DNA from 4 places in the Ruegeria sp. N4 genome. Region 4 is predicted to be linked to each of the others. Evidence: riboswitches for the same ligand, from Rfam matches in the RefSeq annotation. Region 4 holds a riboswitch; each other region holds the start of a gene.
What was found. A riboswitch is a leader RNA that binds a small molecule or an ion and turns the genes downstream of it on or off. The one in region 4 is predicted to bind cobalamin.

Region 1 (8,009 bases), on a different contig from region 4:
GATGCGCCCGTTGTCTTTCAACTGACCCAGCAGAGCGTCCGGCACCTGCTGCACGCCGCCCTGTATCATGATCACGTCGTAAGGCCCGTGTTCCTCGGCCCCTTGCTCCAGCGGGCCGACATGCACCACGGCATTGTCTGCGTCCGCCTCTGTCAGGGCATCCTGCGCTTCTGCGGCCAGCGCTTCATCGCTTTCAACAGCAACCACCAGTTCGGCCATGCGCGCGGCAACGGCGGTGGAATATCCCAGCCCCGGCGCGATATCCAAAACTGCCTCATCTTTGCAAATATTTACGGCGTCCAGCATCTTGGCCAGAGTCCGAGGCTCCAGCATGCTGCGCCCGTCCCCCAGATCGATTATGCCTTCCACATAGGCTGCCTCGCGCTGCGCATCCGGCACGAAATTCTCACGCGGGACGGTCAGCATGGCATCGATGATCGGGAATTTCGTGACATCAGAGGGCCGAATCTGCGTATCGACCATAGTGCGGCGTCGGGTTGCGAAATCTGTCATGTGATCTCTCGTCTGAATTCCCACGTTTTTTTGGCTTTTGCCACATCCCGCAGCAACCGGCAACGGCCCTGTTGCCACAGCCCGGACCGTGCGACAGGTTTGTGATCCGGCCCAGATCAGCATTTCCCGCCTCAGGCGCCAAAATTACACGCAATCCTCTGGACGCCCCATAAGAAAGCTGCTAAAACGCCTGTCACACCACGGCAAGTATTTGATTTTACTTGAAAAGGCGAGTTGGCGGAGTGGTGACGCAGCGGATTGCAAATCCGTGTACACCGGTTCGATTCCGGTACTCGCCTCCACTTCCTTCAATACCTTCACCTCGCGACGCAAAGACGAAAGCGCGCCCCTCTTAGGAATCGCGCCCCGCCGGGATAACCTCATAACCCGGTTCTTCAGGTTCATCGTCCTGCATTTCAGGTGGAAAGCCGGGCGCGCGGATGTCGAGGCCGGTGGCGTCTTCCAGGCGTTTGATGATGTTGGGCGACAGTTCGCGTTCGCCGTAGCGTGCGATGCCGTCCTCGAAGATCTTGATCATGATCGGGTTGATCTCAAGCGGGACACCCGCGCGGTCGGCGACGTCCTGAAACAGGCCGATATCCTTTTTGACAAGGTCCATGGTAAAGGAAATATCGCGCGAGCCGTTCAGGATGACCTGGCTTTCGGTCTCATGCACAAATGAGGTGCCAGACGAGATCTTGATCGCCTCATAGGTCGTGTTCAGGTCCATCCCGGCGGCTTTGGCGGTCACCAGCGCTTCGGCGCAGGTGATCAGGTTGGCGGTGGCCAGATAGTTGGTCAGAACTTTCAGAACCGAGGCCGAGCCGAGTTCGCCGGTATGCAACACCCGACGGCCCATCGTTGTCAGGAAGGGCAGGATTCGCTCAAAAGTATCCCGGTCGCAACCCGCGAAGATCGAGATATTGCCGGTTGCCGCCCGGTGGCATCCGCCGGAAACGGGGCAATCAACCGCCGCCCCGCCCCGTTCGATGACCATGGCACCCAGCCGCTTGGCCTCGGCCTCGTCGGTGGTGGACATTTCCATCCAAATTTTGCCGGGGCCGACCTCGGGCAACATCTCCTGCATCACCGCGTCCGAGGCGGCAGGCGATGGCAGGCAGGTGATCACCGCGTCGCAATCGTGCATCAGCTGGGCCGGGCTTTCGGCGGCCTTTGCGCCCTTTTCGACGAATTCTTCCACCAGGTCTGCATTCAGGTCATGGACCGTCAGGTCGATCCCGTTGCGCAGCAACGAGCCCGAGAGTTTTCCGCCCACATTTCCAAGTCCGATGAACCCAACTTTCATTATTCGCGTCTCCCTGCGTGTTTTCCGGTATGCGACCATGTCGCGGGCACCGCGTCATGCCGCCCAGCGACGCTGGCAGGTCGCTTTTCATCCTAGCCACGCGATGGTGGTCGCATCGCGCTTGACAACCTGCCCACACGTGCCGCATGTCCCTGTCGTTGGTGTCGGCGACAGCCGATGAAAAGGGAATGCGTCAACGGTTTATCCGCCAAACGCAGCCGCCCCCGCGACCGTGACCGGAGAGGGTGCCCAATGCCACTGGCCTGCCAGGCCGGGAAGGCGGGACATCCGACAGAGGAGCCAGACGAACCGGGCCTCTGACATCCGCAAGCCGGGAGACCTGCCAGCACCCGAAGTTGAAACCGGGCGGGGTGTTCCGGTGTCGGGTCCATGTGCATCGCGTGGCCCGCATGAAACCCCGTCCCCCGCGAAGAGGATTTGGGGGGATGAGAGACATGACCGAGACTGCGCCGGTCGAGCTGCTGGTTTGCACCACGTGCCGCCGGGGTCTGCCCATCGAGGATGATGACCAGCGCCCTGGCACATTGCTGCACAAAGCGCTGGAACAGGCGGACCTGCCCGAGGGCGTCACGCTGAAAGCCGTCGAATGCCTGTCGAACTGCGATCAGGGCTGTTCCATCGTGCTGCGCGGCGGGCCGGATCGCTGGACCTTTGTGTACGAGAACCTCAATGAAACCGATCACGTTGACGTCATCGTCGACGGAGCGACCAAGTATCTGGCCACCGAGGACGGCTTGGTCAAATGGCGCGAGCGCCCCGAACATTTCCGCAAGAACTGCGCCTCGCGCATTCCCCCGATTGGAGCCCTGAAATGAGCAATCTCGAAAAACTCCCCGTCACTGTGATCACCGGCTTTCTGGGCTCGGGCAAGACCACGCTGGTCAAGCATCTGATGCAGAACCCGCAGGGCAAGCGTCTGGCCGTGGTGGTCAACGAGTTCGGCGATGTGGGCGTTGATGGCGACATCCTGAAATCCTGCGCCATCCCGGATTGCCCGGCGGAAAACATCATGGAACTGGCCAATGGCTGCATCTGCTGCACCGTGGCCGATGATTTCATCCCCACGATCGAGGCGCTGATGGCGCTGGAGCCGCGCCCGGATCACATCCTGATCGAAACCTCGGGCCTCGCCCTGCCGAAACCGCTGCTCAAGGCGTTCGACTGGCCCGATATCCGGTCGAAAATCACCGTGGATGGCGTGATCGCTCTGGCCGATGCCGAGGCTGTGGCCGCAGGTCGTTTTGCCCCGAATGTTGAAGCGGTGGATGCCCAGCGGCTGGCCGATGACTCGATCGACCACGAAACGCCCCTGTCCGAGGTGTTCGAGGATCAGATCTCCTGCGCCGACATCATCCTGCTGACCAAGCCCGATCTGGCCGGTCCTGAGGGTGTGGCGAAAGCCAAAGAGGTCATCGCTGCCGAAGCCCCGCGCCCCCTGCCCGTGGTTGAAGTGGCCGAAGGTGCCGTGGACGTGCGCGTCGTGCTGGGCCTTGAGGCCGCCGCCGAAGATGACATGGACGCGCGCCCCTCGCATCACGACGGCCACCATGACCACGAGCATGACGATTTCGAAAGCATCATCGTCGAGTTGCCGGAACAGACCGATCCCGCCGATCTGGTAGCCAAGATCGAACGTCTGGCCAAGGAACTGAACATCCTGCGCGTCAAAGGCTATGCCGCCGTTCAGGGCAAACCCATGCGTCTGCTTGTGCAGGCCGTTGGCGCGCGCGTCCGCCACCAGTATGACCGCCCGTGGGAGCCCGGCGAGGACCGTCGCTCACGTCTGGTCGTGATTGCCGAGCATGACGACATCAAAGAGGCCGCGATCCGCGATATCCTCGTAGGCGTCACCGAGGCCGCCGAGTAAGCCATGCACGTCGTCTTCCGCGAAAGCCACGGGTTAGAGGAAACCGAGACCCCGACCGATCTGGGCCAGAGCCCGGCGGATCTGGTGGTGCTGTCCTTCTCGGACAGCGACCTTGGCGCTTTCGCGGCGGGCTGGCATCGCGGTGGCGGCCCCGAGGGGCGGATGCCGACGATGCGGCTGGCGAACCTGACGGCGCTGAAGCATCCTCTGTCGGTTGACACTTACGTGGAGCAAACGCTGGAAGGCGCGAAGGGTATCCTGATCCGCCTGATCGGTGGTGTGCCTTACTGGTCCTATGGCTTGCAACAGGTTCTGGCACTGGCGCAGACCAAAGGCATTGCGCTGGCGGTGCTGCCTGCGGATGGGCGCGAGGATACGCGGCTGGATGACTATTCCACCCTGCCCGTCTCGACCCTGCGGCGGCTGGCGCATCTGTGCGACACCGGCGGAGAGGTGGCGGCGCAGGCCGCCCTGGCGCAGATGGCGCTGGCGGCGGGGCTTTATGCCGGGCCGGTGATGGGGGCCAAGACGCTGCCCGAATGCGGCGCGTGGTGCCCGGACCGCGGCGTGATCCCGGTGGATACGGCATTCACGGGTGACGCGAAACGCATCCTTGTCACCTTCTACCGGGCCTATCTGACCTCAGCCGACACCGCCCCGGTCGCGGCCCTGATCCGCAGCCTCCGCACGCGTGGATTCGAGGCAGTGGGCCTGTTCGCCCCATCGCTGAAAGCCCCCGCAGCGGCGGATTGGCTGCGTGAGCAGGTCGTGGCGCTGGCCCCGTCGGCCATCATCAACGCCACCTCATTCTCGGGCAAAGGCGCGTCGGGCACCTCGCCTCTGGACGCCGCCAACGTGCCGGTATTTCAGGTGGCGCTGGCCACCTCGCGCCGCAAGGCATGGGCCGAGGCGGAACGCGGGCTGTCCCCCGCCGACCTCGCCATGCACGTGGTACTGCCCGAGGTGGACGGGCGGATCTCAGCAGGCATTGCCTCGTTCAAGGAACCGGGCAAGCGCGACCCGCATCTGGAATATTCCCGTTTCGCCCACCGGGCCGAGCCCGAGCGGATCGAAGCGATCATCGACCGTGTATCCGGCTGGCTGGCCCTGCACGACAAACCCAAAGCCGATCAGATTCCTGCTCTGGTTCTGTCCACCTATCCCGGCAAGGACTGGCAGATGGCCCACGCGGTGGGCCTCGACGCGCTGGCCTCGGCTGAGGCTATCTTGGATGACCTACAAACGCAGGGATACAGCACTGAGGATCGCGACCGGCCCGAGGGTGGGCGCAATCGCGCCCGCCCTGGGGGGCGGGTCGGGCGCGATCCGGGGCTGCCGCCCCGGGAAACAGGTGAAGACTTCGTATCCGAACTGCCTGATGCCCGGATTTCATGGCCGCTGACGGATTACCTAACCGCATTGGCCGAATTGCCCGAAACCCTGCGCAGCGATCTGCAAACCGTCTGGGGCAAGCCCGAGGATGACCCGGCCTGTACCGACCAAGCCTTCCATTTCACCGCCCTGCGCCGTGGCAAGGCCCTGATCGCGCTGCAACCGGAACGCGGCACGCCCGAGCTGCGCGATGACGATTACCACGACCTCTCGCGCACCCCGCGCCATGGCTATGTGGCGTTTTACCTGTGGCTGCGCAAAGGGCTGGGTGCGGATGCGCTGATCCATGTCGGCGCGCATGGCACGCTGGAATGGCTGCCCGGCAAATCCGTCGCCCTGTCCTCGGGCTGCTGGCCCGAGGCGCTGATCCGCGATCTGCCGGTGATCTACCCGTTCATTGTCAACGACCCCGGCGAGGCCGCGCAGGCCAAACGCCGGATCGGGGCCGTCACGCTGGGCCATATCCCGCCCGCCATGAAGGAAAGCGGCACGCCGGATCGGATGGTGCGGCTGGAATCGCTGCTGGACGAGTTCTCGAACGCCGACGGGCTGGACCCCAAGCGCCGCGACCGCCTGCAAGAGGATATCCGGGATGAGGCGCAGGCCATCGGGCTGGAAAGCGACCTCGGCCTCGATCAGGCCACCTGCACCGCCGAGGCGATCACCCGCATCGACCGTTTTGTCTGCGACATCAAGGAAAGCCAGTTCGGCGACGGGCTGCATATCTTTGGCCGGGTGCCCGACGTGAGCGGCAATTTCGACCCCGCGCCCTCGGCCCATGCAGAACGCACCGCTTTGCTGGATGCGCTGGCGGGCAAACGGATCGAAGCTGGCCCTTCGGGTTCCCCTTATCGCGGCCGGTCGGATGTGCTGCCTACTGGGCGCAACCTCTACACCACCGATCCACGGTCCGTGCCCACCCGCGCGGCCTATACACAGGGCGTGAAACTGGCCGAGGAACTGGTGCGGCGGCACTTGCAGGAAGAGGGCGATTACCCCAAGGGGCTGATCGTCGATCTCTGGGGTTCGGCCACCATGCGCACCGCCGGGGAAGAGTTCGCCATGGCGCTGCACCTGCTGGGCGTCAAGCCGGTCTGGGACAAGGGGTCCGAGCGCGTGTCGGGCATCGAAGTTCTGCCGATCACCGACCTCAGCCGTCCGCGTCTGGACGTGACCCTGCGCGTCTCAGGCCTGTTTCGCGATGTGTTCCCGACGCTTTCGGCGCTTTATGGTCAAGCGGTGCGGGCACTGGCCGACCGGGATGAGGCACCGGACTGGAACCCCTATGCCGGGCAGGCCCCGGCTGCGCGGGTGTTTGGCCCCGCGCCGGGCAGCTATGGCGTGAACATGACGCAATTGTCTGAAATTTACACGGATGAGGCCCGCGCGCAGGCGGGTGAAGCATGGCTGCAGGCCAGTTCCTATGCGCTGGAAGGTGAGCATATCGCGCAGGATATCGACGGCATCACTCGGCAGGTCGCCAATGCTGACAGCTTTGTCCACCTGCAAGACCTGACCGAGACCGACCTGCTGCTGGCCAACGATTACGCCACGCACGAGGCCGGATTTGCGGCGGCCAAAAAGGTGACGGGCGGCGAGGCGCAGCTGTACCATCTGGACAATACCAACCCTGAAAATCCTCGCGCGCGCACCCTGCCCGAAGAGATAAGCCGCGTTGTCCATGCCCGCGCCGCCAACCCTGCTTGGATCGCCGGAATGCAGCGGCACGGGTTCCGGGGCGCTGCCGAGATCGCGGCGACATTGGATCACATGGCGTCCTTCGCGCATCTGTCGGGCACGGTCGCGCCGCATCTGTTCGATCTGTATCACGACGCGACGCTGGGAGACGCCGAGGTCGATGCCTTTCTGGCCGAGGCCAACCCGCAGGCGCATCAGGCCATGCAGGACCGGTTCCGCGCCCTTTTGGAGGCGGGGCTTTGGAACACCCGCCGGAACTCGATCCGCGCGGATTTGGAGGGACTGGGATGAGCGCCCCAATCGTTCAAGGTTGGTGCCCGGGCGCGCACCGCCCGATGATGTCGGGCGACGGTCTGGTGGTGCGGGTACGGCCCCGGCTGGCGCGTCTGACGGTCGATCAGGCGCTGGGTCTGTGCGACCTTGCAGATCGGTTTGGAAATGGCACCATCGACCTGACCAACCGCGCCAATCTGCAACTGCGGGGGGTCGAGGACTATGACCACCAGCCGCTGCTCAAGGAACTGGCGGCGCTGGACCTGCTGGATGCCGAACCGGGCATCGAGGTGCGGCGCAATATTCTGGTCACACCGCTGTATCAGGCGGGTGATCTGACCGCGCAGCTGACGCAGGAATTGATTGACCGGCTGGCAGAACTGCCTGCCCTGCCCGCAAAGTTCGGTTTTGCCATCGACACCGGACCCGCGCGACTGCTGAGCGCGGATTCGGCGGATATTCGTCTGGAAACCGGCGTTGACGGTTTGATCCTGCGCGCCGACGGCTGCGAGACCGGGCGACCTGTGGCCGAGGCCGATGCCATTGACCATGTCATCGCTTTGGCACGGTGGTTTGCAGAAACATATACGCCCGAGACGCGCCGCATGGCACGGGTCATCGACGCGCTGCCGCAGGAATGGCAGGGACACGCACCCGGCCCGGTCGGTGAAAAACTGCACCCCGGCCCCTGTGAACTGGGTGCGCTGTATGGCGCAGCTTTTGGGTCGCTGCCGGCCCGCAAGCTTTATGATCTGATTGACGATAGCGGCGCAACAGCCCTGCGTGTCACCCCGTGGCGGCTGATCCTGCTGGAAGGCGGGGCGGCGATACCTGCCCCGGACTTTGTAACAAATGGCACCGACCCGCTGATGACCACCGACGCCTGCCCCGGCGCGCCATTTTGCCCGCAAGCGCAAGTGGAAACCCGCGATATCGCCC
Region 2 (8,009 bases), on a different contig from region 4:
AAAGACACCCAGATTCCCACGAACCTGCGCCTGCTGCTGATCCTGGAAGAGGTGGCACGGCGCGGGGTCGCCGTCAAACCCTCGGACCTGATCGACGCATTGGGTCTGGCAAAGCCGACGATACATCGCCTGCTGCAAACAGCCGAGGCTGAAGGGTTTCTTCAGCGTGATCTGGATGGTCGGTCTTATGGTCCCGGTCCGCGTTTGCGGCAGCTGTCGCTGAATACCGTGTCGTCCGAACATCTTCGCACGGCCCGCCTGGCCATTATTCGCGGCGTCGCGGATGAAATCGGTGAAACCTGCAATCTGGCGATCCCGGATCGCGAGGGTATGATCTATCTGGACCGGGTCGAGACGAAATGGCCGCTGAGAATTCAGTTGCCGATCGGAACACAAGTCCCGTTTCACTGCACCGCCAGTGGCAAGATGTATTTGTCGACCCTGCGCCCGAGCACTTTGGATGGGTTTCTTTCCGCAGGTAACCTCAGCCCGAATACCGATCGCACGATAACGAAGCCCCAGGCCTTGCGGGCCGAGATAACCCGCGTCGCGCAGAACGGGTTTTCGACAGATGATGAGGAGTTCATGCCCGGTATGACGGCCATCGCGGTCCCGGTCATAGACAAGAACAACAGGCTGGCCGCCACTCTGTCCGTTCATGCGCCGACGCAGCGCCATGATCTGAACAGTTTGAAGCAATTTCTTGCCTTGCTACAGGACGGTGCGCGCAAACTGTCGGGTTTGCTGACCTCGTAGCCCGGCGATTGATTGACAACTTGTCGCCTTACGCGGCTGCTTTGCGCGATGCCTTGGCCGGGACGTAGTTGAGCACCGGGGCCAGCCAGCGTTCGGCCTCTTCCACGGTCATTCGTTTTCTCTTGGCGTAGTCCTCGACCTGATCGCGTTCCACTTTGCCAACGCCAAAATAATAGCTGTCCGGGTGCCCGATATAGAGCCCGGAGACAGATGAGCCGGGCCACATCGCCATGCTTTCGGTCAGCGTCACGCCGGTCGCGGCCTCGGCGTCCAGCAGGCTGAACAGCGTGCGTTTTTCGGTGTGATCGGGCTGGGCCGGATAGCCCGGCGCGGGGCGGATACCGGCATAAGGTTCGCTGATCAGGGCCTGTGGGTCGAAGTCTTCACCCTTAGCGTAACCCCAAAATTCACGCCGGACCCTTTCATGCAGCATCTCGGCCATGGCTTCGGCGATCCGGTCGGCCAGAGCCTTGACGAGGATCGCGCCGTAATTGTCGTTGGCCTTGTCCAGCCGCTCGGCAATGTCGGAGTCCTCCGGTCCCGCCGTGACGACAAACCCGCCGACATGGTCCGCACTGTGGCCTTCGGGCGCCACAAAATCCGACAACGCGACATTCGGGCGATCACCGCGTTTCGCGGTCTGCTGGCGCAACGCGTGCAGGGTGGCCAGAGTTTCAGCGCGGTCCGGGCCGGTATACAGCCTGATGTCATCGCCGACCGCGTTGGCAGGCCAGAATCCAACAACCGCGCGGGGTGTGAACCAGCGCTCTGCGATAATCTGATCCAGCATTGCCTGCGCATCGGCGAAAAGCGCCCGGGCCGCCACGCCCTGTTTTTCATCTTCAAGAATTCCAGGATAGACACCGCGCATTTCCCAGGTCTGGAAGAAGGGCGTCCAGTCGATATAGCGGGCGATTTCGGCCAGATCCCAATCCTGCAGAACGCGCGTTCCGGTGAAGGACGGAGCAACGGGCTCGTAAGCATCCCAATCCAGTTTCAGCGCATTGGCCCGCGCCTTGGCCAAAAGCAGGCGGTTCTTGGCGCGTTCGCCGCGCTCGTGCTTGTCGGCCACATCCGCATATTCGGCCTGAATCCCGGCGACATAATCGGGTTTCTGCGTCGGGCTCAGCAAAGCGCCGACAACCCCGACCGCGCGGCTGGCATCGGTGACATAGACCGCCTGCCCATGCGTGTAACGCGGCGCGATCTTGACCGCCGTGTGCACCCGCGACGTGGTCGCGCCGCCGATCAGCAGCGGAATATCGAACGCTTCGCGCTCCATTTCCGAGGCCAGATGCGCCATCTCGTCCAGCGACGGCGTGATCAGTCCTGACAGGCCGATAATGTCTACCTTCTCGTCGCGCGCGACTTGCAGGATCTTCTGCGGCGGGACCATGACGCCCAGATCGACGATCTCATAATTGTTGCAGGCCAGAACCACGCCGACGATATTCTTGCCGATATCGTGCACGTCCCCCTTCACCGTGGCCATCAGAATCTTGCCCGCAGATTGCCGACCCTCACCGCCATTCCGGCGCTTTTCTTCCTCCATGTAGGGCAGCAACACGGCCACGGCCTGCTTCATCACACGAGCTGATTTCACCACCTGCGGCAGGAACATCTTGCCCGCGCCAAACAGATCGCCCACCACGTTCATCCCGGCCATCAGAGGCCCCTCGATGACATGCAAGGGGCGTTCCGCATCGCCGCGCGCGGCCTCGGTGTCTTCTTCGATGAACTCGGTGATACCGTTGACCAGCGCATGCTCCAGCCGTTTCTCGACCGGCCAGTCGCGCCAGGCCAGGTCGCGGGTTTTCTCCTCGCGCTTGTCACCACGGAAACGTTCGGCGATGTCCAGCAGGTTCTCGGTCGCGCTGCCGCCGGATTTCGGCTGGCGGTTCAGGACCACATCCTCGCATGCTTCGCGCAGGTCGGGATCGATCTGGTCATAGACCGCTAGTTGGCCCGCATTGACGATGCCCATATCCATCCCGGCCTGAATGGCATGGTACAGGAACACCGCATGCATCGCCTCGCGCACCGGTTCATTGCCACGAAAGCTGAAAGACAGGTTCGACACCCCGCCCGAGACATGTGCATGGGGCAGGTTCTGACTTATCCAGCGGGTCGCCTCGATGAAATCGACGCCGTAATTGTCGTGTTCCTCGATTCCCGTGGCGACGGCAAAGATGTTGGGGTCAAAGATGATGTCTTCGGGTGGGAACCCCATATCCTCGACCAGAATGCGATAAGCGCGGGCGCAAATCTCGGTCTTGCGCTCGAAGGTGTCGGCCTGACCGGCCTCGTCAAAGGCCATGACCACCACAGCAGCCCCATAGGCCAGACACAGACCCGCGTGATGGCGAAACGCCTCTTCGCCCTCTTTCAGGCTGATCGAGTTCACCACAGGCTTTCCCTGCACGCATTGCAGCCCGGCCTCGATCACCTCCCACTTCGAGCTGTCGATCATGATTGGCACGCGGGCGATATCGGGCTCGGACGCGACAAGGTTCAGGTATTCGACCATCGCCTGTTTGCTGTCGATCAGCCCTTCATCCATGTTGATGTCGATGATCTGAGCGCCGTTTTCCACCTGATCCCGCGCAACGTCCAGCGCGGCGGCATAGTCGCGGTTCACGATCAGCTTGCGAAACCGGGCCGAGCCGGTGACGTTGGTCCGCTCACCCACATTCACAAAGGGGATGTCGGGCGTCAGGACAAAAGGCTCCAGCCCTGAGAGGCGCAGGTGACGGGTCATGCTGGTACCTTTCTGGGGGCAAAAGGGGCAACCGCTTCGGCAATCGCGCGAATATGGTCGGGTGTGGTGCCGCAGCAACCGCCGACCACGTTGACGATGCCATCGCGGGCAAACTCTTCGACCTGAGCGGCGGTCTGGTCCGGGGTTTCGTCATACTGTCCGAACTCATTCGGCAGGCCCGCATTGGGGTAGGCGCAGGTCAGGGCGGTAGCCACGCCCGAAATCTCGGCCATATGCGGGCGCATGGATGCAGCGCCAAGGGCGCAGTTCAGCCCGACGGTGAAAGGGCGCGCATGGGCGACCGAGTGCCAGAAGGCGGTGGGCGTCTGGCCAGAAAGCGTCCGGCCCGAGGCATCGGTGATCGTGCCCGAGATCATCAGCGGCAGGCGACGTCCGGCCTTGGCGAAGCTCTCGAAAGCCGCAAAAATCGCCGCCTTGGCGTTCAGCGTGTCAAAGATCGTCTCGATCAGGATCAGGTCAGAGCCTCCTTCGATCAGCCCGTCGATCTGCTGGCCATAGGCTATGCGCAGATCATCAAAACTGACGGCGCGGTATCCGGGATCGTTCACATCCGGGCTGATCGAGGCCGTCCGGTTCGTCGGCCCCACAGCCCCGGCCACAAACCGGGGTTTGCCGTCCTCAGCCGTGGCCCGGTCCGCCGCGCGCCGCGCCACCTGCGCGCCTGCGACGTTCAGATCATGCACCGCAGCCTCCAGCCCGTAATCGGCCTGCGCGATGGTGGTTGAGGAAAAAGTGTTGGTTTCAAGGATGTCCGCCCCGGCCATTGCGAATTCATACTGTATATCCTCAACCGCCTGCGGCTGGGTCAGCACCAACAGGTCGTTGTTGCCCTGTTGCGGATGATCCGGGTGATAGTGATGCCGACAGCCGGGGCCATGGATGTGACCGTTGGCGGTAAAATCCTCTTCGGTCATGTTCAGCGTCTGGATCATTGTGCCCATGGCCCCGTCAAGGATCAGGATGCGCTGGGCAGCCAATGCGCGCAGCGTCGCGAGCGCGGGTGTGTCGGGCAAGGTAAAGTCAAGCATTCGCGGTATCCAATCGGCTGTGTGGGCCGAAGGTATAGCGCGTTGGCATTATGAGGTGAAATGATTGTTATTCGACTAAATTATGAGTTTGCGTCATGATGCACCTTGTTCGGCGTGCAAATCCAACGAAATCACTAATAAGCAGTCAAAGCATTGCCCGGCCAAAATCGTCCAAAATGCGGGCGATGGCACAGGCTGAATTGCCCGCATGAGATCACAAGGCGGCGCGGCGCGCGCGATGGCCCCCTCGGCGCTGTTTTGCGGGCAGGGCCAGGAACAATGGTTCCAGGGGCATCTGCATGGATCTGGCCAGCAGGTCGCAGAACACAGCGATGGCGGGTGAGGTCTCGGCAAACGGTTTGGCCTTGGCCAAAGCAATCCGCGCCTGCGCATGGTAGTTCGCGGAACCGGGCAGGCCGCCCAGCCATTGCATATAGCCCATCTGCCCCAGCTCTTGCGCGCGCTGCGGAGGCACGTGGCCGGTGTCCAGTTGGGAAATGGTCAGGTCAAGCATAACGACGCCCTCCGCGTTTTTGGGCGGCTTGTGTGGGGCATCAACAGTGATGTCTGGCCAATGCGGTCCATCTCTTGTCGCTCCGTCCACGGGCACCCCGCCCGAGTTAAGGTGACTGCGGCACATTTGCGCCGGAGATGGCAGGTCTCCTGACTTGCGGTTCATCGCTGTCCCCGTCCTTCCCGGACAACCCATGCGGGGTCATCCAGTGGTCTGTCGGGGGTCGCTCGCCGCTTACAGTTGCGGGGGCAGTTGCGGCCTTGGGCGTTTGCCCGCACCGCATTCCCTTTTCAGCCGACTCAGAGCGTCGGACACCATCGGCTGCACAGTCTCATAAGGCCAAAGCCCTGTCTACCGGTGCCAGCAAAGCACGCAGCGTCGGATTGCAACCCGTCGGGACTTGAACCCAAATCAAACTGCGAAACCCTTCTAATCCCGAGAGCGGGACCAGCGCACCAGAAGACTGGCCGCGATGGGCGCGCCGATGATCACCAGAACGATCCGTGTCAGGTGGTGGGTAATGACAAACCCGAGATCCGCGCCCGAGACGATGGCCAAGACCGTCATTTCAGCCTGCCCGCCGGGGGCATAGGCAAGGAAGGCCTCGATCGGTTGCCCGAACCCCAACGTGGTCACAAGGGCCGTGAAGGCTGCCGCAAGTATGGCCAGCACAACAACATAGGCGCAGCCCGCCGCCACAACTTTGCGCAGCTCGACCCATGTGACACCGATAAATTTCACGCCGATGGTGCAGCCGATAAAGAATTGCGCGACAAGGATCGCCTCGCGCGGTGGGCGGGTGTGGATGAAATCGCCCAGTGACAAGGCCGCAGTCAGGATCATTGGGCCCAAAATGGACGCTCCGAACAGGCCGATCCGCTCACCGCCTTTCCAGCCGACAATGGCGGCGACGACCATCAGCGCCAGTTCTTGCAGAGGCAGGTCGCGGGCGGGTTCGCCAATGGGGTTGGTCAGGTCAGCGTCGTAGAACAGGGTCAGGAGCAACGGGGCGAGCGTCACGATGATCAGCACGCGCGTGCCATGGATCAGGGACAGGGCGCGCGGATTGGCACCGGCCTCGGTGCCGAAGATGATCATGTCCTGCAACCCGCCGGGCATCGCGGCGTAAAAGGCCGTTTTGTCGTCAAAGCCCCAGACCTTGCGAAAGAACGGCACCCCGACCAAAGCGATCAATAGGATGAAGGGCGGGATCAGAGCAATTGACGCTGCCATTTTCGGCAGTTGGCCAAACAGATCAGGCGTGATCGAAGCCCCCACCGCCACGCCCAGGATGGTACGCGCCGCGACCGAGATCTGCCCGAACCCTTCCATCGGCGCATGCGCCAGTGCCGCAATCAGGCAGGCGGTCATGGGGCCGAACAGAAAGGGTAGGGGCAGGCCCAGCATCCAGAATACGACCGTTCCCAGCACGGCAAGGCCGAAGGTGATGGCCCGCCTTACGGGGCGGCTTGGTGATGTGGCTTGGACGGACAAATTTCAGGCCCGATGTCATGGGATCAATTGTATCCAATGGTATACAAATGGGCGCGGTTTGCAAGACCACGCGCACCGACCATTCAGAATGCCCGAGTGAAGAACGGCCTGTGATGCAGCTTGGCGCTATCAGCGTGTGTTGGATGAGATCCAGGAACGAGGTCTCGAAATCAAGGCGAGTGTCACTGAATTCGTTTCAACCCCACCAATCCAACAGGGCTTACGTGGGTGCCGACCCGCCAAACGCCGCCTGATAAGCCTTGTTGCTTTTCGCCCAGTCGATCAGTTCCTCACCCGCTTCCAGCGCGGCCTTCTCGTTTGGCGCATTCGAAATGGCATCCAGCCGCTTGTGAAGGTCGGAACTGGGGTCTGCCGTCATCGCCCCAACCTCCATCACAAGGCTGACATTCGGGGGCGGGGTGTAGACATAGCCGTTCTGCGATTGCGCCTCGATCCGTTTGAGCAGGGCGGGCACGATGGATGCGGTGTCATGCACATAGTCCCAATTGGTCGAAAGCCCCTGAATCATCGGGTTATCGACCCCACCAAACAGCGTCACCGGTGTCGTCTTGTAGATCACAAGGGGCATTCCAGCGGCGTAGGCTGTTGTCACCTCGACAATACTGCCGCCATCGGGCACCCGGCCATCCATGTTGAACACAAGGCTCGAACAGCGCCCGAGCAATTGGTAGATATCCTGCGCGTAGCCGACCTTGAGGATGATATACAGCATCTCCTGTCCCTTTTGTGACCAGACCTGAGGGTCCTGCAACATATCCATCATCTTGGCGATCTCGACGCCGTCGCGCGGGGCGAGATAGGTGCCGAACCCTCCGGCCTCGAGCACGGCGGCGATGTTATATTGCTCCCAAAGATCACCGACGCTGAACATCGGGCCCGAGCAGAAAACGATATGGTCTGTCATGAAATGGTCCTCTGGTTAAAATTCAGTGTCGTCAGGCCGGGTCTGAAGCGGCTGCGCCGGGCTCCAGCCGACCGGCCCAATCGGCAACCAACTGCGCGCCTTCGGCTTCGCGCGCGGTGCCGTTTAGCATATCAGACAGCACCCGCGCACAGCGCAGGGCCAGCGAAGCCGATCCGGCAGCCCCGGCTTCGTCAATTGCGGTGCGCAGCAGCGCCTCGGCCTCATCTTGTCGGTCCAGAACAGCCAGCACCTGTGCTTTCAACCGCATCAGGTCCGGGTTCCAAACCGGCTGGTTCAACATCCCCGACAGTTGCAGCCCGGTGTCAACGATCGCCAGCGCCGTATCCGGATCGTCATTGGCCAGCCGTGTGTCAGCCATGATCGCAAACCCCATGCCCGAGCCTGTCTGACTGCCGGTTTTCGCCAGCAAGGCCAGACCGGCATCAACCTCCTGACAACGCTTGTCCGGCGGGTCGATGGGTTGTCCGGCCCGGAACAACTGGCTTAACCCGC
Region 3 (8,009 bases), on a different contig from region 4:
GAAATCCTCAAAATTCTCGGGGATGTACCAGACCAGGGATTTCACGTTCACATTGAAGAAGAAGCCGTAGAACTCGTCTTCACCTTCGGCATTCTCGAATGTCCCAAGATCAACCCAGGACTGCCCGGCGGCAAAATTCTCTTTGATCCAATCCGCCGAACCCTCGGCCAGAGGTGTCAGATACCCGTTCTTTGCCATGTTGGCGGCAAGGCCGGGCTGCGGAAAGACAGTCAGGTTGGGGGCCGACCCGGCGGCAGCGTCAATCAGGATCTGCTGTTCCAGCGAATCCGACCCGACATAGCTGGCATTGGCGCCGGTTGCATCGATGAAATAGGCCACGAGGTTCTCGAAAGAATCGCCCTCACCCGCCAGCCATGGCCCGAAAATCGTCAGGTCCTGACCGGTCAGGTCATGAGCATCGGCAAAAGCCTGCAACCCATCCCAATCAAAGTTTCCATCGCCGACCGCGTGAATCATTTCACCTTCGGCATGCACGGACCCGGCCATCAGGGCGAGCACCGCCGCGCCTGCATATAGCGAGTGTTTCATCAATAATCCTCCCAAGACAACAACGCGCTTCTGAGATTCGATTTTCAAAGCGCTTTGGATGCGGAACTTTATCCGCTAACATTCAGTCTCTGTCAACAATCTGTTTCTGATACTGCACTATGTTTGGCAGAGTTCAAATTGACGGAATACAGGTTGACGAATGGTCGATTTGGTCACAAAACAAGTCTAACACCTCATTTGAAGGCGCTTTGAACCGCTCATGAACCTGAAACAGCTCTCGGAAACCCTGGGTCTTTCACAGACAACCGTCAGCCGCGCGCTGAACGGCTATCCGGAGGTGAGCGAGGATACGCGGGTCCGGGTTCAGGCCGCTGCGCAGAAACATGGATACCGACCGAACAGCCGGGCCAAGGGGCTGGCGACGGGCAAGTCCATGGTGATCGGGCATGTGATCCCCAGCTCATCCCAGCATGAAATGGTGAACCCGATTTTTGGGGATTTCGTCGCCGGTGCTGCAAAGAAATATGCCGAGCATGGCTATGACATGATGTTCACAAACGCCGACGACACCTCGATCGAAGAAGCTTATCGCAGCCTGTTTCAACGCGGCGCGGTGGACGGGGTCGTGCTGCAAGGTCCCAAGGTGAACGAGCATCGGATTTCAGTGCTCAGCCGCATGTCCGTGCCGTTTATCGTGCACGGACGTTCAACTGGGGTGGACCTGCCTTATGACTGGATCGACGTGAATAACAAAAGTTCTTTTCAGCGCGCGACCCGGTTTTTGCTGGATCTGGGCCATCGCCGCATCGCGCTGATCAATGGGCTTGAGGATATGGATTTCGCCCATCGCCGCCGCGACGGGTATCTTGCTGCGCTGGCGCAGGCCGGGCTGGAGCTGGATCCCGATCTGATGCGCAGCGCCGAAATGACCGAGGTTTACGGCCATCACGAAACCCGCGCCATGCTGGCGCTGGACAATCCACCCACCGCAATTCTGACTTCGTCAATGATCTCGGCCATTGGTGTGCGCCGCGCTTTGGAGGAGGCTGGCTTGCAGATGGGCCGCGATGTATCCGTGATTGCCCATGATGACGACCTGTCCTACCTCAAGAACGGGCAGGACGTGCCCATTTTCACAGCCACGCGCTCATCCGTACGTCAGGCAGGGGAACTGGCCGCCGACATGCTGATCGAGCGCATCAAGTCCCCGAACGATCCGACCAAAACCAAATTGCTCGAGGCGGAACTGGTCGTGGGCAGATCAACCGGCCCGGTGCCAAGCAGGTAACAAAATGAAATACACCCGCGCTGATTTCCCCAAGGATTTTCTCTTTGGTGTGGCAACCTCGGCCTATCAGATCGAAGGCCACGCGAAGGGCGGCGCTGGCCAGACCCATTGGGATACCTTCGCCGCCTCGCCCGGCAATGTCGTGCGCTGCGAAAACGGCGATCTGGCCTGCGATCACCTGAACCGGTTCCCGAAAGATTTCAATCTGGTGCGCGAGGCCGGGTTTGATTGCTATCGCTTTTCAACCAGCTGGGCGCGGGTCATGCCCGAGGGGCGCGGTCAGGTCAATCAGGCCGGGCTGGACTACTACGACCGGCTGACCGATGCGCTGCTGGATCGCGGCATCCGCCCCTGCGCCACGCTTTATCATTGGGAGCTGCCCTCGGCCCTGGCCGACCTCGGCGGCTGGCGCAACCGCGATATTGCCGGGTGGTTCGCCGATTTCACCGAGGTCATCATGGGTCGCATCGGTGACCGCATGCACAGCGTCGCCCCGATCAACGAGCCCTGGTGCGTGAGCTGGCTGAGCCATTTCGAAGGGCACCACGCCCCCGGCATGCGCGACATTCGTGCGGCCGCGCGCGCCATGCACCATGTTCTGCTGGCCCATGGGCGCGCCATTCAGGCCATGCGGGGGCTGGGGATGAACAATCTGGGTGCGGTGTTCAATCTGGAATGGGCCGAACCCGCCGACAGCAGCCCAAAGGCGCGCGAGGCCGCCGATCTTTATGATGGGATTTACAACCGGTTCTTTCTGGGTGGCGTCTTCAAGAAAGCCTACCCGCAGAATGTGCTGAACGGGTTGGAACAGCACTTGCCAACCGGTTGGCAGGACGATTTCGAAACGATCGGAACGCCCGTCGATTGGTGTGGGCTGAACTATTACACCCGCAAGCTGATCGCCCCGTCCGACACCGCATGGCCCAGCCTGAAAGAGATGCCCGGCCCGCTGCCAAAAACGCAGATGGGGTGGGAGATCGAGCCGACGGCCCTTTCTCGTTTTCTGACCCGCACGGCGCGGGACTACACCGGGGATCTGCCGATCTATGTCACCGAAAACGGCATGGCCAGCCCCGAGCGGCAGCAGGATGACGACCGGATAGAGTATTTGAATCAGCATCTTACGGCGGTGCAAACTGCGCTGGATCAGGGCGTTCCGGTCAAGGGCTATTTCATCTGGTCGCTGCTGGACAATTACGAATGGGCGTTCGGCTATGAAAAGCGGTTCGGGTTGGTTGATGTGGATTTCGACACGCTGGAGCGCAGACCCAAAGCCTCGTTTAACGCGCTGAAGTCGGCGCTGGCGCAGGGTGAACCCGTTTCGGTGCCCTTGGCACAACCGGCAGGTGCGGTGCACGCGCATTGGAACCTGGTGGCAGATATCGGCGGCACCAACACCCGGCTTGGGGTCATCACAAACGGAGAGCTGACGGATCTGCGCAAGCATCCGACAGGGACTCTGCCCGACCTGCTTGACGCGTTCCACAGCCTGCGCGATGACATCGGCACCGACCCTCAGGCCGTTGTCGCCGCAGGCGCGGGCCCGGTTCGGGATGGCGTGATCCAACTGACAAACGCCCATCTGGACCTGTCCGAGGCTGAGTTAGCCAAGGCCACAGGTGCGCGGCATACCTATGTGATCAACGACTTCACCGCTGCAGGATGGTCCGTGGCCGAGGCAACGAAGGCCGATGTGGCCGTGCTGCAGGGCGACCCTACACCGCCAACCGGCACCCGTCTGGTCGTTGGCCCGGGAACCGGGCTGGGTGTCGGGGCGCTGTTGTATTCGGAAGGACATTACCACACAGCCTCGGGCGAAGGCGGTCATGTCGGTGTCTCCCCGCGTCACCGGGACGAGGTTGATATTTTCGAAGCCGCCCGCCACATCGCGCCGGACTGTTTCTTTGGCGATAGCCTGACGCTTGAAGCTGAAATGTTCCTGAGCGGCACGGGGCTGCCTGTCCTCTATCAATCCATCGCACTGGCCGCCGGTCAGACTGACGCAGCGCACCGCCCGGCAAAGGACATTCTTCACGACGCCCGCAACGGATCGGATGCGCATGCCATCAAAGCGGCAGAGATGTTCACGACCCATCTGGGCGCTCTGCTGGGTGATCTGGCCGTCACCTTGATCCCCCGGGGCGGCGTGTTCCTGGTGGGCGGCGTGGCTGAGAAGAACCGCTGGCTGTTTGGCGAGCGTTTTCTGGACGCCTTCAATCAAGGCGGTCGATTCAGCGATTTGCGGCAAGGGATGAACCTTTATATCTCGGAACAGGTCGAATTTGGCATTGTTGGCGCTAACAACTTCTGCAAAAATGCGCTCATGCGGTAAAACCGTGTGACCATTTCCAAAGAAGGACCGCGGGATGATCCTGTGTTGTGGCGAAGCCCTGATCGACATGATCGCCGAACCGACCACGTCTGGCGCACAGGGCTATGTGCCCCATTCCGGCGGCGCAATTTTCAACACGGCCATCGCCCTTGGGCGCTTGGGCGCGCCGGTGGGGATGCTGACAGGCCTGTCCTCGGATATGTTTGGCGCGCAATTGGCGGACACGCTGAAGGCAAGCCATGTGGACACCTCGCACGTGATTGCCAGCGACCGCCCGACCACTTTGGCCTTCGTGAAGCTGGTGGATGGGCATGCCTCGTACAATTTTGTTGATGAAAACACGGCCGGGCGGATGTTGCAGCCCGAGGATATGCCGCAGCAATTGTTGGCGACCTCGACCCTGTATCTGGGGGGGATCAGTCTGGCCTGTGAACCCTGTGCCGATGCCTATGCCGCGCTGCTCGACCGTCATGGCGGCGACCGCGCGGTGATGCTGGACCCAAATATCCGGCCGGGATTCATCAAGGACCAGACCCGCTATCGCACCCGCTTGAATCGCATGATCGCGCAGGCCGATATTGTCAAAGTCTCGGACGAGGATCTGGACTGGATCATTCCGGGGCCGGAAACCCATGCCGAGAAGGTGCCCTTGTTGCTGAAGGCCGGACCGTCCGTGGTGATCGTGACGCGGGGCGGTCAGGGGGCCTCGGGCTATCTGGCGGACGGGTCCGAGACCTCGGTGGCAGTCAAACCGGTGCAGGTTGTCGATACTGTGGGCGCCGGCGATACGTTCAACGCGGGCGTTTTGGCCGAACTCCACCGCGCCGGGCACCTGAGCAAAGAGGGCCTGCGCGCCTTGACGCCTGATAGCCTGCGCGCGGCTTTGTCCCTGGGCGCAGAAGTCGCCGCCGTCACCGTATCCCGCGCCGGGGCAAACCCGCCCTGGGCGCATGAGCTTTGATCCCCCGAGGGAACCGACATGAAACGATCCGACATCAACGACATCAAGACCGAGGCGCAGGCCTTCATCAAATCCTTCGGCGCGGTCCTGCCGCCCTTCGCCGACTGGTCCCCTGATCAGATGCGCAGCGCAAAGGCCGACACGATCCGCGCCCGAGGGTTGGGCTGGGACATTACCGATTACGGTCAGGGCAAGTTTGATGAGCTGGGCCTGTTCCTGTTCACCCTGCGCAATGGCGACGTGAATGATCTGAACCAGGGTCGCGGTATGCTCTATGCCGAGAAACTGCTGATTTCGCGAGACAAACAATTATCTCCGATGCACCGCCATATCATCAAGGCCGAGGACATTATCAACCGGGGCGGCGGTGATCTGGTGATGGAGATCTACGCCTCGGACCCCGAAGGCGGCATTGATCGCGACAATCCGGTGGTTGTGCCCAGCGATGGCTGCGACGTGACGATCACGCCCGGCGAATTGCTGCGCCTGAAACCCGGCGAAAGCGTGACCCTGATGCCCGGTATCTGGCATGCCTTCTGGGCCGAGCGTGGGGATTGTCTGATCGGTGAAGTCTCAACCGTCAATGACGACCGCACCGACAATGTGTTCGAGCAACCGATCCCCCGGTTCGCGACCATTGAAGAGGACGCAGCGCCGGAATTTTTGCTGGTTGCGGATTACTAAACACTCAGTCCGCGCCGCCAAAATCTCGACCAGAGCGCTTGACAATTAAATCCGCGACAGACTAGCTGACCAGCGATGGTTCCCGTAGCGATGCCTGCGGGATGAAAATGGGAATACGGTGCGGCCCTGCGGCCAAATCCGTGACTGCCCCCGCAACTGTAAGCGCAGAGCGACGCCAAATCACCACTGGCCTGAACAGGTCGGGAAGGTTGGCCAAGCCACGACCCGCAAGTCAGGAGACCTGCCATCACCTGTGCAACCAACCCGGGGCGGGGTGTCCTGGAAGGAGGATTTGATGGCTCAATTTTTCGCCTGCGGGCGTGGCTTTTTCTTTTCGCGCGGTTTCCGCAGCGGGAACAGCCATGTCATCCCAAGCTGACCACTTCGTCCTGATCTGTTCGACCTGTCAGGGTGAAATCGAAGCCAAGGCAGCCAAGGCCAGTTTGGACGCAACCCTACCACCGGGGTTTGCGACCCGAATGATTGCCTGCATGGCAGGGTGCGAACGCCCCATGACCGTTGGGCTGCAAGCCGAAGGCAAGGCGCAGTATCTGTTCGGCGATATCCAAAGCCCCGCCGATCTGGACGCGATTGCCGCCTTCGCCCGCCAATTCCGCGACAGTGACGACGGCTGGACCAGTGCAACCGATCGGCCCCTTGCCCTGCTTTTCAAAACTCTGGCCCGTCTGCCGCGCCTTTCGACAGAGGGCGAGAAATGAGTTTTCTGGTTGCCAAGGGGCTCGAATACTACGCCCTGAATGGGGATGTGTTGCTACAGGATGTCTCCTTCTCATTGGATGAGGGGTCGATCCTGGCCATTGCCGGGCCAAACGGGGCCGGGAAAACCACGCTGTTGAACCTGCTTTGTGGCCTCGAACGTCTGGCCTTGGGCGATGTGACGATCAAGGGGCGAAGCCTGCGTCAATTATCTGCCCCTGAACGGGCACGCACCATCGCTGTGGTCGGGCAGCAGGAACTGCCTGACGGCAGGCTGAAACTGCGCGACTATGTGGCCCTTGGGCAAATCCCGATTCAGGCCGACCGGTCAGCCGAGGATCATAAGGCCGATCTTGAGCGGGTGCTTGAGATCACCGAACTGGTCCCGCTGGCCGATAAACCGATGCAACGTCTGTCCGGCGGCGAACGTCAGCGGGCGCATATCGCACGGGCCCTGGCGCAAAGGCCATCGCTGCTGTTTCTGGACGAGCCGACAAACCACCTCGACCCCGACGCCAAGGGCCACATGCTGTCGCTGGTGGCCGAACTAGGCGTGACGGTTGTGATGATCGTGCATGATCTGGTCATGATCCCCGAATTCGCCACCCATGTCGCTTTGATGAAGGCAACCCGCATGACCGGCTTCGGCCCGGTTCCCGAAGTTCTGACACCCGAGCGTGTGCGCGATACGTTTGGCGTTGACTACCTGTGTTTCCAGCACGAAGGGCGCGTGATCCCTGCGCTGGATATCCGAAAACGAAAGCTGTCATCATAACAGGAGAATTTGATAATGCAGAAATTCTGGTCCGTGGTCCTTGTTTCGGGCCTCGCAAGTGGTGCGGCGGCGCATGAAGTGACCGTCGACAATTGCGGCGAACCACTGGTGTTCGACGGCACGCCCGAGCGGATTGTCGTGCACGACATGAACATGACCGACATGGCCTTTGCGCTGGGTTTGCAGGACAAGATTGTCGGCCTGACCGGCATTACCGGCTGGTACAAGACCAGCCCGGATTTCGATGCAAAACGCGGTGACATCCCGGAACTGGCGCCCAAATACCCCACCGTCGAAAATCTGGTCGCGGTCGAGCCGGATATGTTCTTTGCCGGTTGGTATTACGGCATGCAGCCGGGTGGCGAAGTCACCCCCGACACGCTGGAACCCTTTGGCATCAAAACCATGGTCCTGACCGAAAGCTGCGTTCACCTGAACAAGGACCGCCCCGAAGCCAGCATGGACCTTCTGTTCGATGACGTGCTGCGTCTGGGCAAGGTGATGCATGTGGAAGACAAGGCCGAAGCGTTGGTTTCGGGCTGGAAAGACCAGCTGGCGGCCATCGAATCCAAAACCGCAGACCTGCCGAAACCCCGCGTCTTCCTGCTGGACGGTCCCGCCGATGCGCCCTTTACCGCCGGTAAATTCGCCATTCCAGACGCCATGATCGAGGCTGCGGGCGGTGTCAGCGTCACCCATGACATGGACACCAGCTGGGGTCGCACCTCATGGGAAGCAGTGG
Region 4 (8,009 bases):
AGGCTTCCCCTGACGAGAGGCAAGGTATAGACACCGCGACGAAACGCCCAATTCTGGAACTTGTTGCACGGAATCGACCAAATGACCAATCGCATTGCTTTTCAAGGCGAACCCGGCGCCTACAGTCACGAGGCCTGCCGCAACGCGCGCCCGGAAATGGAGGCCCTGCCCTGCCGCACCTTCGAGGATGTGATCGAATCGGTCCGCTCGGGCGAGGCTGATCTGGCGATGCTGCCGGTGGAAAACACGACCTACGGGCGGGTGGCCGATATTCACCGGCTGTTGCCGCACAGCGGTCTGCATATCATCGAAGAGGCGTTTGTTCGGGTGCATATCAACCTGCTCGCTGTGCCAGGTGCAAAACTGGAAGACATCACCGAGGCGCACTCGCATCTTGTGCTGCTGCCCCAATGTGCAGGGTTCCTGCGCGAACACGACATTCGCGGACGCGTCAGCCCCGATAACGCACGTGCTGCGCGCGAAGTGTCCGAGGCCGGTGACATTCATTCCGCCGCGCTGGCCAGCGAACTGGCCGGAGAGATTTACGGCCTGAACGTCTTGGCCCGCCATATCGAGGATCACGGCGACAACACCACGCGCTTTTTGCTGATGTCCCGCCAGGCCGACCTGTCGCGCCGGGGCGCGCATGAGATGATCACCAGCTTCGTGTTTCAGGTGCGCAACATCCCGGCCGCGCTGTACAAGGCCATGGGCGGCTTTGCCACCAACGGCATCAACATGACCAAGCTGGAAAGCTACATGCTGGATGGCTCGTTCACGGCGACGCAGTTCTACGCAGACATCGTCGGGCACCCGGACGACCGGAACGTGCAACTGGCCATGGACGAGCTTGAGCACTTTACAACCAATGTCGAGATCCTGGGCGTCTACCCGGCAGCGCAACCGCGCGGTTGATGCAGGGCGGTCCCGTTCGGGTTGGGTGGCACACGGGCCGCCTGAGCCGCGCCCTAAGCCCCGTGTTTATGGCGCTGCTCCAACTCTCGGGCAAACTCGCCCAAGCGGATTTGGAACTGCTTGCGGAAACGGGCCTGCCCCAGCTTCATTGATTGCAGAAGCAGGCGGGCAGGCAGGGATTTCGCGCTTAGGGACATTTCGACGCTCAGGCGGGTTCTGCGTTGTGACAGGGCCAGAAAATCTACGGTGGTAATGCCGCTCATGCCTTTGCTGTTGGCTTCGAACCGCATCTGCGCAGGACGGTCGCAATCGGTCATCACAACCGACATCTGACGTGGTTTGCCCCGCAGCTTGAACTCAGTCTCCCAAGTGGTGCCGGCCTCGACCGGGACGCCTTGGGTTGTGCGCCGAACATCGATGCCGCGCCGCATGGCCATACGCTCGAACCGTTCGAAATCGGCAACCATTTCGAATACCGAATTGATCGGGGCTTCGATATCTTCGCGCGCTGAAAACTGCATGTCTGCCTTTGCTGCCTTTTGTCCAGTTTTTCCTTAGTCCAGCGTGTCCGCAAGCCAGTTTTGCAACAGAAAATGCGCGATGGCCCCTTTTCGAGCGGGCAGCAGGGTCGGATGCTCGCCTGCGAAAGCCTGCATCATTTCCGTTTTGCTGACCCACATCGCGTCTTCAATCTCGACCGGATCGATCACAATATCACGCGACAGCGCCTCGCCCGCGCAGCCGAACATCAGCGAGGCCGGGAACGGCCAGGGTTGGCTGGACAGGTACGAGACCGCGCCAACCGGCACACCTGCCTCTTCCATCACCTCGCGCCGTACGGCGGCCTCAAGCGTTTCGCCCGGTTCGACAAACCCGGCCAGCAGTGAATACATCCCCTCGGGCCAGCCGGGCGAGCGGCCCATCAGCACCGCGTCGCCATGGGTGATCAGCATGATGACGACCGGGTCCGTACGCGGAAAATGCTGCGCGCCGCAGGTCGGGCAACTGCGCTGCCACCCGGCCTGCGAGATTTCACTGGGCGCGCCGCATTTGGCGCAGAATTTATGCGTTTCATGCCAGCCGATTACCGCTTTGGCCGTCGCCGCCAGTTCGGCATCAAGGGGCGACAGGCGGGTCATGATCCGGCGCAGCTCGGCAAAGACATGGCCTTCGGGCAGGTCGGGATGTTGCTGTTCGGTCTTATCGACAAACGCGCCAACACCGGTCAGGTCCAGCCCTTCGGCGGCCCAGTTCGAAATATCCAGCGCAAACAAAGGGGCATCTGAAGCATCCAGCCCCAGAAAGATTGGCGCGGAAACAATCCCTCTGGGTCCGCGTGTAATCAGGGGATGAGACATGGGCTGCAAAGCCAACCGATCCAGCCTGTCACCCTGCACCAGCAATTTACCGCGCCACAACAGAACACATCTGGCTGCCGGATTGCCTTGTGCTTGTGACAACTTCTCGGCGTCGCCCCGAATATGAGCTGCACGGTTCAGACCCGCGCCACCGAAAGTCACCTGTTCTGCATTTATCATCACCTGCCCCTTCGGCTTTGCTGACAGGGCTGCCATGACTGCCCCGGCGTTGCAATGGCCTTTCGCGGTGCCGGGCCATGCGCGGCCAGAGGCAATGCTTGCACAGGCCTGGAAACATTGGCATTAAGTCTACCAATTGTTGATTTTGATTTAGCACCAGCATCCAATAGTAAAATTCAAGAGTGAAAACTGGACCTTTTAGACCGGGTCAAACTGAAAGTTCGGATGTGCATATTCGTATCCTCGCGACAACTGATCTGCACATGAATCTGACCGGTTTCGACTATTACTCGGATCAGCCGGACCCCACGATTGGATTCACGCGAACCGCCAGTCTGATCCGCACGGCGAGAGCAGAAGCAGACGGCGCGCTTGTTTTGCTGTTCGACAATGGCGATGCGCTTCAGGGCACGCCGCTGGGCGATCAGGCGGCACAGGACCCTGACGGCCATCCAATGATGCAAGGGTTTGCGGCCCTGCATTATGACGCCGTCGGGCTTGGAAATCACGATTTCGGCTTTGGGCTGGCGGTGCTGGACACTGTGCTTGATCAGGCTCCATGTCCCGTCCTGTGCAGCAATATGCGCCGCCGGTCGGGGGTTTCGCAACGCTGGCAGGACCATGCGGTGCTTGACCGATCGATTTCGCTGAACGGGCAGGGCATTCCCATCCGCGTGGGCGTGTTGTCGGTTCTGCCCCCTCAGACCGCGCAATGGGAAGCGCATCATCTGGGCGATGACATCACGGTCGAGGATTGCCTGAGCGCGGCGCGACGCTCCGTGCAGACCCTGAAATCGGCGGGGTGTGATCTGGTCATCGCGCTGGCTCATTCCGGCCTCGGTCAGGATCAGGATGTACCGGGGCTGGAGAATGCCGTGATCCCGTTGGCCGCTATTGACGGCATTGACGCCCTTGTAGCCGGGCACACGCATCTGACCTTTCCCGGAAACGACCATCAGGGGTTGGCCCATGTCGACCCCGAGGCCGGGCTGGTCCATGGCAAACCGGTTGTCATGCCCGGGTCCGCAGGAAGTCATCTGGGCGTGATTGATCTGAACCTGTCCCACTCTGCCGATCTCGGGTGGCAAGTCACCGACCTGCAGGTCGCGTTGAGACCGCTTCGCCAGACCAAACCCGCCCCTGAAACGCCAGAGGATCCCGTCATGGTCCGGCTTTTTGCACCCGTGCACGCCCGAACCCGCACCAAGATGGCCGAGCCGGTGGCGCGAATCGCACAACCGATGCACACCTATTTCAGCTTTTGCGCCGTTGATCGGGGGTTGGCATTGGTGGCCTCGGCGCAAGCTGCTGCATTACGCCCCTATCTGTCCGGCACCGCACTGGCCAATATGCCCATGTTGTCCGCCGTTTCGCCCTATAAATGCGGCGGTCGGTCCGGGCCGCGATATTATACCGATGTCCCGGCGGGCGAGGTGTGCCTGCGCCACATCGCGGACCTTTACGTCTTTCCGAACGAACTGAGGGCGGTGAAGGTCAGCGGCGCTCAGGTGCTGGACTGGCTTGAGATGTCGGCGGGTCTTTTCAACACCCTGCGTCGCGACGACGAGACCGATCTGATCGACTCCGGTCGGGTTGGGTACAATTTCGACCTTCTCTTTGGCCTGACCTACCAGATCGACCCGTCCTACCCGGCCCGGTTTGACGCTCAGGGGCAGTTGATCGACAATTCTCACCGCCGCATCCGGCAGGCCAGAATTGACGGGTCTACGCTTGACCCCAATCAGGATTTTGTGGTCGCGCTCAACAATTACCGCGCCAATGGTGGCGGGCATTTCCCGTTTGTGGAAACGGCAGAGCCGATCAACCTGCCTGCAATAGATATCAAGCGAATCCTACGCGATTATCTGACCGGGTACCTGCCCGCCGACCCGCTGTCTCAGGCGGTTTATCCGTTTTCGTTCGCGCCGCAGGCCGGGGTTCAGTCAATCCTCAGTACAGGGCCCGGCGCGCTGAAATACCTGTCAGAGTTGCAGAACTACGACCCTATCGTTCTGGACCCGGACCCGCAGGGGTTCGAACGCATCCGGCTGACACTCTGACGGGTTGTCATTTTCCCCAGGCTTCCCTATATCAAGCGCTGAGAGGTTGGCGCGGGCGAGCGCCTCGCCAACCTGGTCAGGTCCGGAAGGAAGCAGCCACAACGAGCCCCGCTTGGGTCGATGTCCAACCTCTCACCTTTCCCCCATGTATCCGCTCATCAGCACAATCAGGCAACCAACTGGGGCCAGATTGCCGAATTCCGGCGGGCAAATGCGCCGATATGGCCGATCTCTTTCACTCCGAATTCCTTGGGCGACAACAGGTGCCGCCGCGCGCCCGGCCCATACAGATCCGCCAGACGCCATACGGCTTTTGGCGGGACGGTCTGATCGTCGTCGCTGGTGAACAGATCCACCGGAACACCCAGATCCGCCCAGCGCGCCGGTGGCAAATCCTTTCCGATCTCTGGCACATAATTCAAAGGTGCGGTGCACCACCTGCGCCATTGCCAATAGACAGAGCCCGGCAGATCGGCACCGAACCCAATGGCTTTGCCGGGCAGATACCCCAGGGCTTTCACAAGCAGCGGAACATGCCCGTGCCAGAACGCCCAGGCCAACCCCCGATAGGGCCATGGGTGATCGGACAGCGTCACCAGCCCCGAGCAGACACAGATCATCCGGTCGATCTGGTCGATATCCGGCTGAATCGGCCCCAGCATTCCGCCGACGGAATGACCAATGCTCCATTGCCGGGCGTCGGGAAACCTTCGGCGCATCTCGGCCCGTGCTGCGGGCATGTCGATCAGGGCCCAGTCCGACATCGTGACCTGCGATTTGCGCATGGGGCCGGAAACAGAGTGACCGAAATCACGATAGTCATACGTCAGGCAGGCCATGCCACGCTCGGCAGCCAACCACCGGGCAAAGTGCTGGTAGTAGTCGCGCGGCACACCGGTCGCCCCGTTCAGTACCACCACCGTTTCGGGATCAGTAAAAGGCCGATACAGCCGCGCCGACAGCTGCGCCGGGCCAGCGGGAAACTGAAAATCCTCGATCTTCACGTGCAGTTGCGTGTCCAACATCGAACCTGCGGGCCTTTCTGAACCAATCGGTTTACCTGCCCAAGAGGCACAACAACCCGCAGCCGAGTCAACCCCGCTGCCACTTGACCACACGTCGCCCGAAACAAGGCATGTGTACGCGACACCCAAAACCCCGCTTGACTCAGAACGCGAACAGACGCTAGCGGTTGTGTGATGGTTTCCGATCCACACAATAGGTCGGGATGAAAAGGGAACACGGTGCGGTTCTGCCCGGTCAAACCGGAACGAACCAAAGCCGCGACTGCCCCCGCAACTGTAAGCGGTAAGCGATGCCGGAATGCCACTGGCCGAAAGGCTGGGAAGGTCGGCAAAGCAACGACCCGCAAGTCAGGAGACCTGCCATCATCAACGTAACCGAAACTCGGGCGGGGTGTCCGGGCAGGTCCTGACAGCGCATAGCTGAACCGCCTGCCAACGTCCCCGTCCACCGCGCGGAGGGCGCAGGATGATCTGGAAGACAAAAACCCACGAATACGTGGCGACCATTTGCCAACGCACAGGCGGGCCCTGCCCCGCAATGGCGCGCATGGCACGCGCGCTGGCCGAGGCAATGAACAAGGCCGACCACGTCACCAGCGAAGGATTCGAAATCGAAGGCAGCAGCGACCTGACGCATTGCGCGCAAGGGTGCATGGCCCGCTTTCGCGCCGGACCAGAACAGATACGCATCTTCTGCGGCACCGAGGCGGACACGCCGATCCAAACGCTGGATACCTATGCCGACCTGATTTTTGACGAGACATGCGCGGCCCTTCCGTCCGGGGCCTTGCCAAGAACGCCTTGCGCCATGCTTGAGGTCTTAGCCCTGAGACCTTCAAGACCAGTGCAGGAACCGGCGCGGGTATCAGCCTGAGCGCGCATCCAAAGGTGCGTGGTTCGCTTTCGTGGCCCATGCCATCTGCTCGTCGGTTTCCACCGCGCAGGGGCGCAGGGCCCGCAACCGGGCCAGCGCCTTGTCTGCCGGTTCCCCGCATTCCAGCATCAGGCGCAAGACCACCATACCGGATCGCCCGCACCCACCCCGGCAATGCACCAGCACCCGGCCACCGCCGGACAAAGCCTGCCGCGCCGATGCGCTGACCGACCCCCACCGATCGTGAACGGCGCGCGGCGGGGCGCCAAAATCCTCGACCGGCAAATGAACCCATCGGCTGGCGCGGCCCTGAATGTCACTGCCAAAGGTCCGGGCCCCGTCCTGCAGCATCTCAACTTCCGTGGTCATCGAGATCACAAGACCGGGTTTCCAATCCGCGATTGTATCCAGATCGCCCGCATAATCTCCGCCGCGTCCCGGCATCGAGGTCAGCGCAAGTGTTCCGCCTCCGACTTGCAGCGCGTAGACGACCAGTTGCGACATCAAAGATTTCCTCCCAAACCCAAGCCTGCTTGTAAAATGTGCTTCAAAAATACTGAGATTCCAGTTTACGCCGATCTCGGGTCTTTCCAAACCAAATTTCCCCGACCGCGCGGTGGACGCGGGCGGCAGCGGCCACTACGCTGCGACGACGTCCCGAATCCGCCAGAGCAGACATGACCGACACAGACAGCCCCGCCTATCAGGTTCTCGCCCGCAAATACCGTCCGGAAACCTTTGCTGATCTGGTGGGTCAGGACGCGATGGTGCGCACGCTGAAGAATGCGTTCGAAGCCGACCGGATCGCCCAAGCCTTTGTCATGACCGGCATTCGCGGCACCGGCAAGACAACCACGGCGCGGATCATCGCCAAGGGCATGAACTGCATCGGCCCCGATGGCACTGGTGGCCCGACAACCGAACCCTGTGGCGTCTGCGAACATTGCACCGCGATCATGGAGGGCCGCCATGTCGACGTGATGGAAATGGACGCCGCCAGCCGCACCGGCGTCAACGACATCCGCGAAATCATCGACAGCGTCCGCTATCGCGCCGCCTCGGCCCGCTACAAGATTTACATCATCGACGAGGTTCACATGCTCTCGACCAGCGCCTTCAACGCGCTGCTCAAGACGCTGGAGGAGCCGCCCGAACATGTGAAGTTCATCTTCGCCACCACCGAGATTCGCAAGGTCCCGGTCACGGTCCTGTCCCGCTGCCAACGCTTCGACCTGCGCCGGATCGAGCCCGAGGATATGATCGGTCTGCTGCAAAAGATCGCCAGCGCCGAAGGGGCCGAGATTGCCGAGGACGCGCTGGCCTTGATCACCCGCGCGGCCGAGGGGTCTGCCCGCGACGCAACCTCACTGTTGGATCAGGCGATTTCTCACGGCGCAGGCGAAACCACCGCCGACCAGGTGCGCGCCATGCTGGGGCTGGCCGACCGTGGCCGGGTGCTGGACCTGATGGATATGATCCTGCGCGGCGATGCCGCCGGGGCCCTGACCGAGCTTAGCGCGCAATATGCCGAAGGGGCCGACCCGCTGGCGGTGCTGCGCGATCTGGCCGAGATCACCCATTGGGTCTCGGTCGTCAA

Region 1: another riboswitch for cobalamin. It lies ahead of ACR0LW_RS04610 (DUF1636 domain-containing protein); the one in region 4 lies ahead of ACR0LW_RS13480 (hypothetical protein).
Region 2: another riboswitch for cobalamin. It lies ahead of ACR0LW_RS16475 (hypothetical protein); the one in region 4 lies ahead of ACR0LW_RS13480 (hypothetical protein).
Region 3: another riboswitch for cobalamin. It lies ahead of ACR0LW_RS07260 (DUF1636 family protein); the one in region 4 lies ahead of ACR0LW_RS13480 (hypothetical protein).

The regions. Positions count from the first base shown of each region.
Region 1 is NZ_JBQFLT010000001.1:917,414-925,422, forward strand. Features, by position in the region: gene ACR0LW_RS04595 (protein-L-isoaspartate O-methyltransferase family protein) at 1-513, opposite strand, end outside; tRNA gene ACR0LW_RS04600 (tRNA-Cys) at 742-815, shown strand; gene ACR0LW_RS04605 (NAD(P)-dependent oxidoreductase) at 866-1,858, opposite strand; cobalamin riboswitch at 1,962-2,181, shown strand; gene ACR0LW_RS04610 (DUF1636 domain-containing protein) at 2,275-2,655, shown strand; gene cobW (cobalamin biosynthesis protein CobW) at 2,652-3,707, shown strand; gene cobN (cobaltochelatase subunit CobN) at 3,711-7,088, shown strand; gene ACR0LW_RS04625 (cobalamin biosynthesis protein CobG) at 7,085-8,009, shown strand, end outside.
Region 2 is NZ_JBQFLT010000011.1:123,269-131,277, forward strand. Features, by position in the region: gene ACR0LW_RS16460 (IclR family transcriptional regulator) at 1-756, shown strand, start outside; gene metH (methionine synthase) at 785-3,514, opposite strand; gene ACR0LW_RS16470 (homocysteine S-methyltransferase family protein) at 3,511-4,563, opposite strand; gene ACR0LW_RS16475 (hypothetical protein) at 4,778-5,077, opposite strand; cobalamin riboswitch at 5,200-5,411, opposite strand; gene ACR0LW_RS16480 (AbrB family transcriptional regulator) at 5,507-6,571, opposite strand; gene ACR0LW_RS16485 (nucleoside 2-deoxyribosyltransferase) at 6,792-7,496, opposite strand; gene ACR0LW_RS16490 (ATP-binding protein) at 7,528-8,009, opposite strand, start outside.
Region 3 is NZ_JBQFLT010000003.1:164,803-172,811, reverse strand. Features, by position in the region: gene ACR0LW_RS07290 (ABC transporter substrate-binding protein) at 1-549, opposite strand, end outside; gene ACR0LW_RS07285 (LacI family DNA-binding transcriptional regulator) at 770-1,798, shown strand; partial or broken gene ACR0LW_RS07280 (GH1 family beta-glucosidase) at 1,803-3,101, shown strand; gene ACR0LW_RS07275 (glucokinase) at 3,123-4,130, shown strand; gene ACR0LW_RS07270 (carbohydrate kinase family protein) at 4,165-5,091, shown strand; gene ACR0LW_RS07265 (D-lyxose/D-mannose family sugar isomerase) at 5,110-5,775, shown strand; cobalamin riboswitch at 5,835-6,038, shown strand; gene ACR0LW_RS07260 (DUF1636 family protein) at 6,138-6,494, shown strand; gene ACR0LW_RS07255 (ABC transporter ATP-binding protein) at 6,491-7,267, shown strand; gene ACR0LW_RS07250 (ABC transporter substrate-binding protein) at 7,283-8,009, shown strand, end outside.
Region 4 is NZ_JBQFLT010000008.1:43,509-51,517, forward strand. Features, by position in the region: gene ACR0LW_RS13450 (prephenate dehydratase) at 82-915, shown strand; gene ACR0LW_RS13455 (SRPBCC family protein) at 969-1,436, opposite strand; gene nudC (NAD(+) diphosphatase) at 1,470-2,453, opposite strand; gene ACR0LW_RS13465 (bifunctional 2',3'-cyclic-nucleotide 2'-phosphodiesterase/3'-nucleotidase) at 2,681-4,513, shown strand; RNA gene ffs (signal recognition particle sRNA small type) at 4,553-4,651, shown strand; gene ACR0LW_RS13475 (alpha/beta hydrolase family protein) at 4,681-5,538, opposite strand; cobalamin riboswitch at 5,697-5,917, shown strand; gene ACR0LW_RS13480 (hypothetical protein) at 6,005-6,412, shown strand; gene ACR0LW_RS13485 (protein-tyrosine phosphatase family protein) at 6,404-6,916, opposite strand; gene ACR0LW_RS13490 (DNA polymerase III subunit gamma/tau) at 7,090-8,009, shown strand, end outside.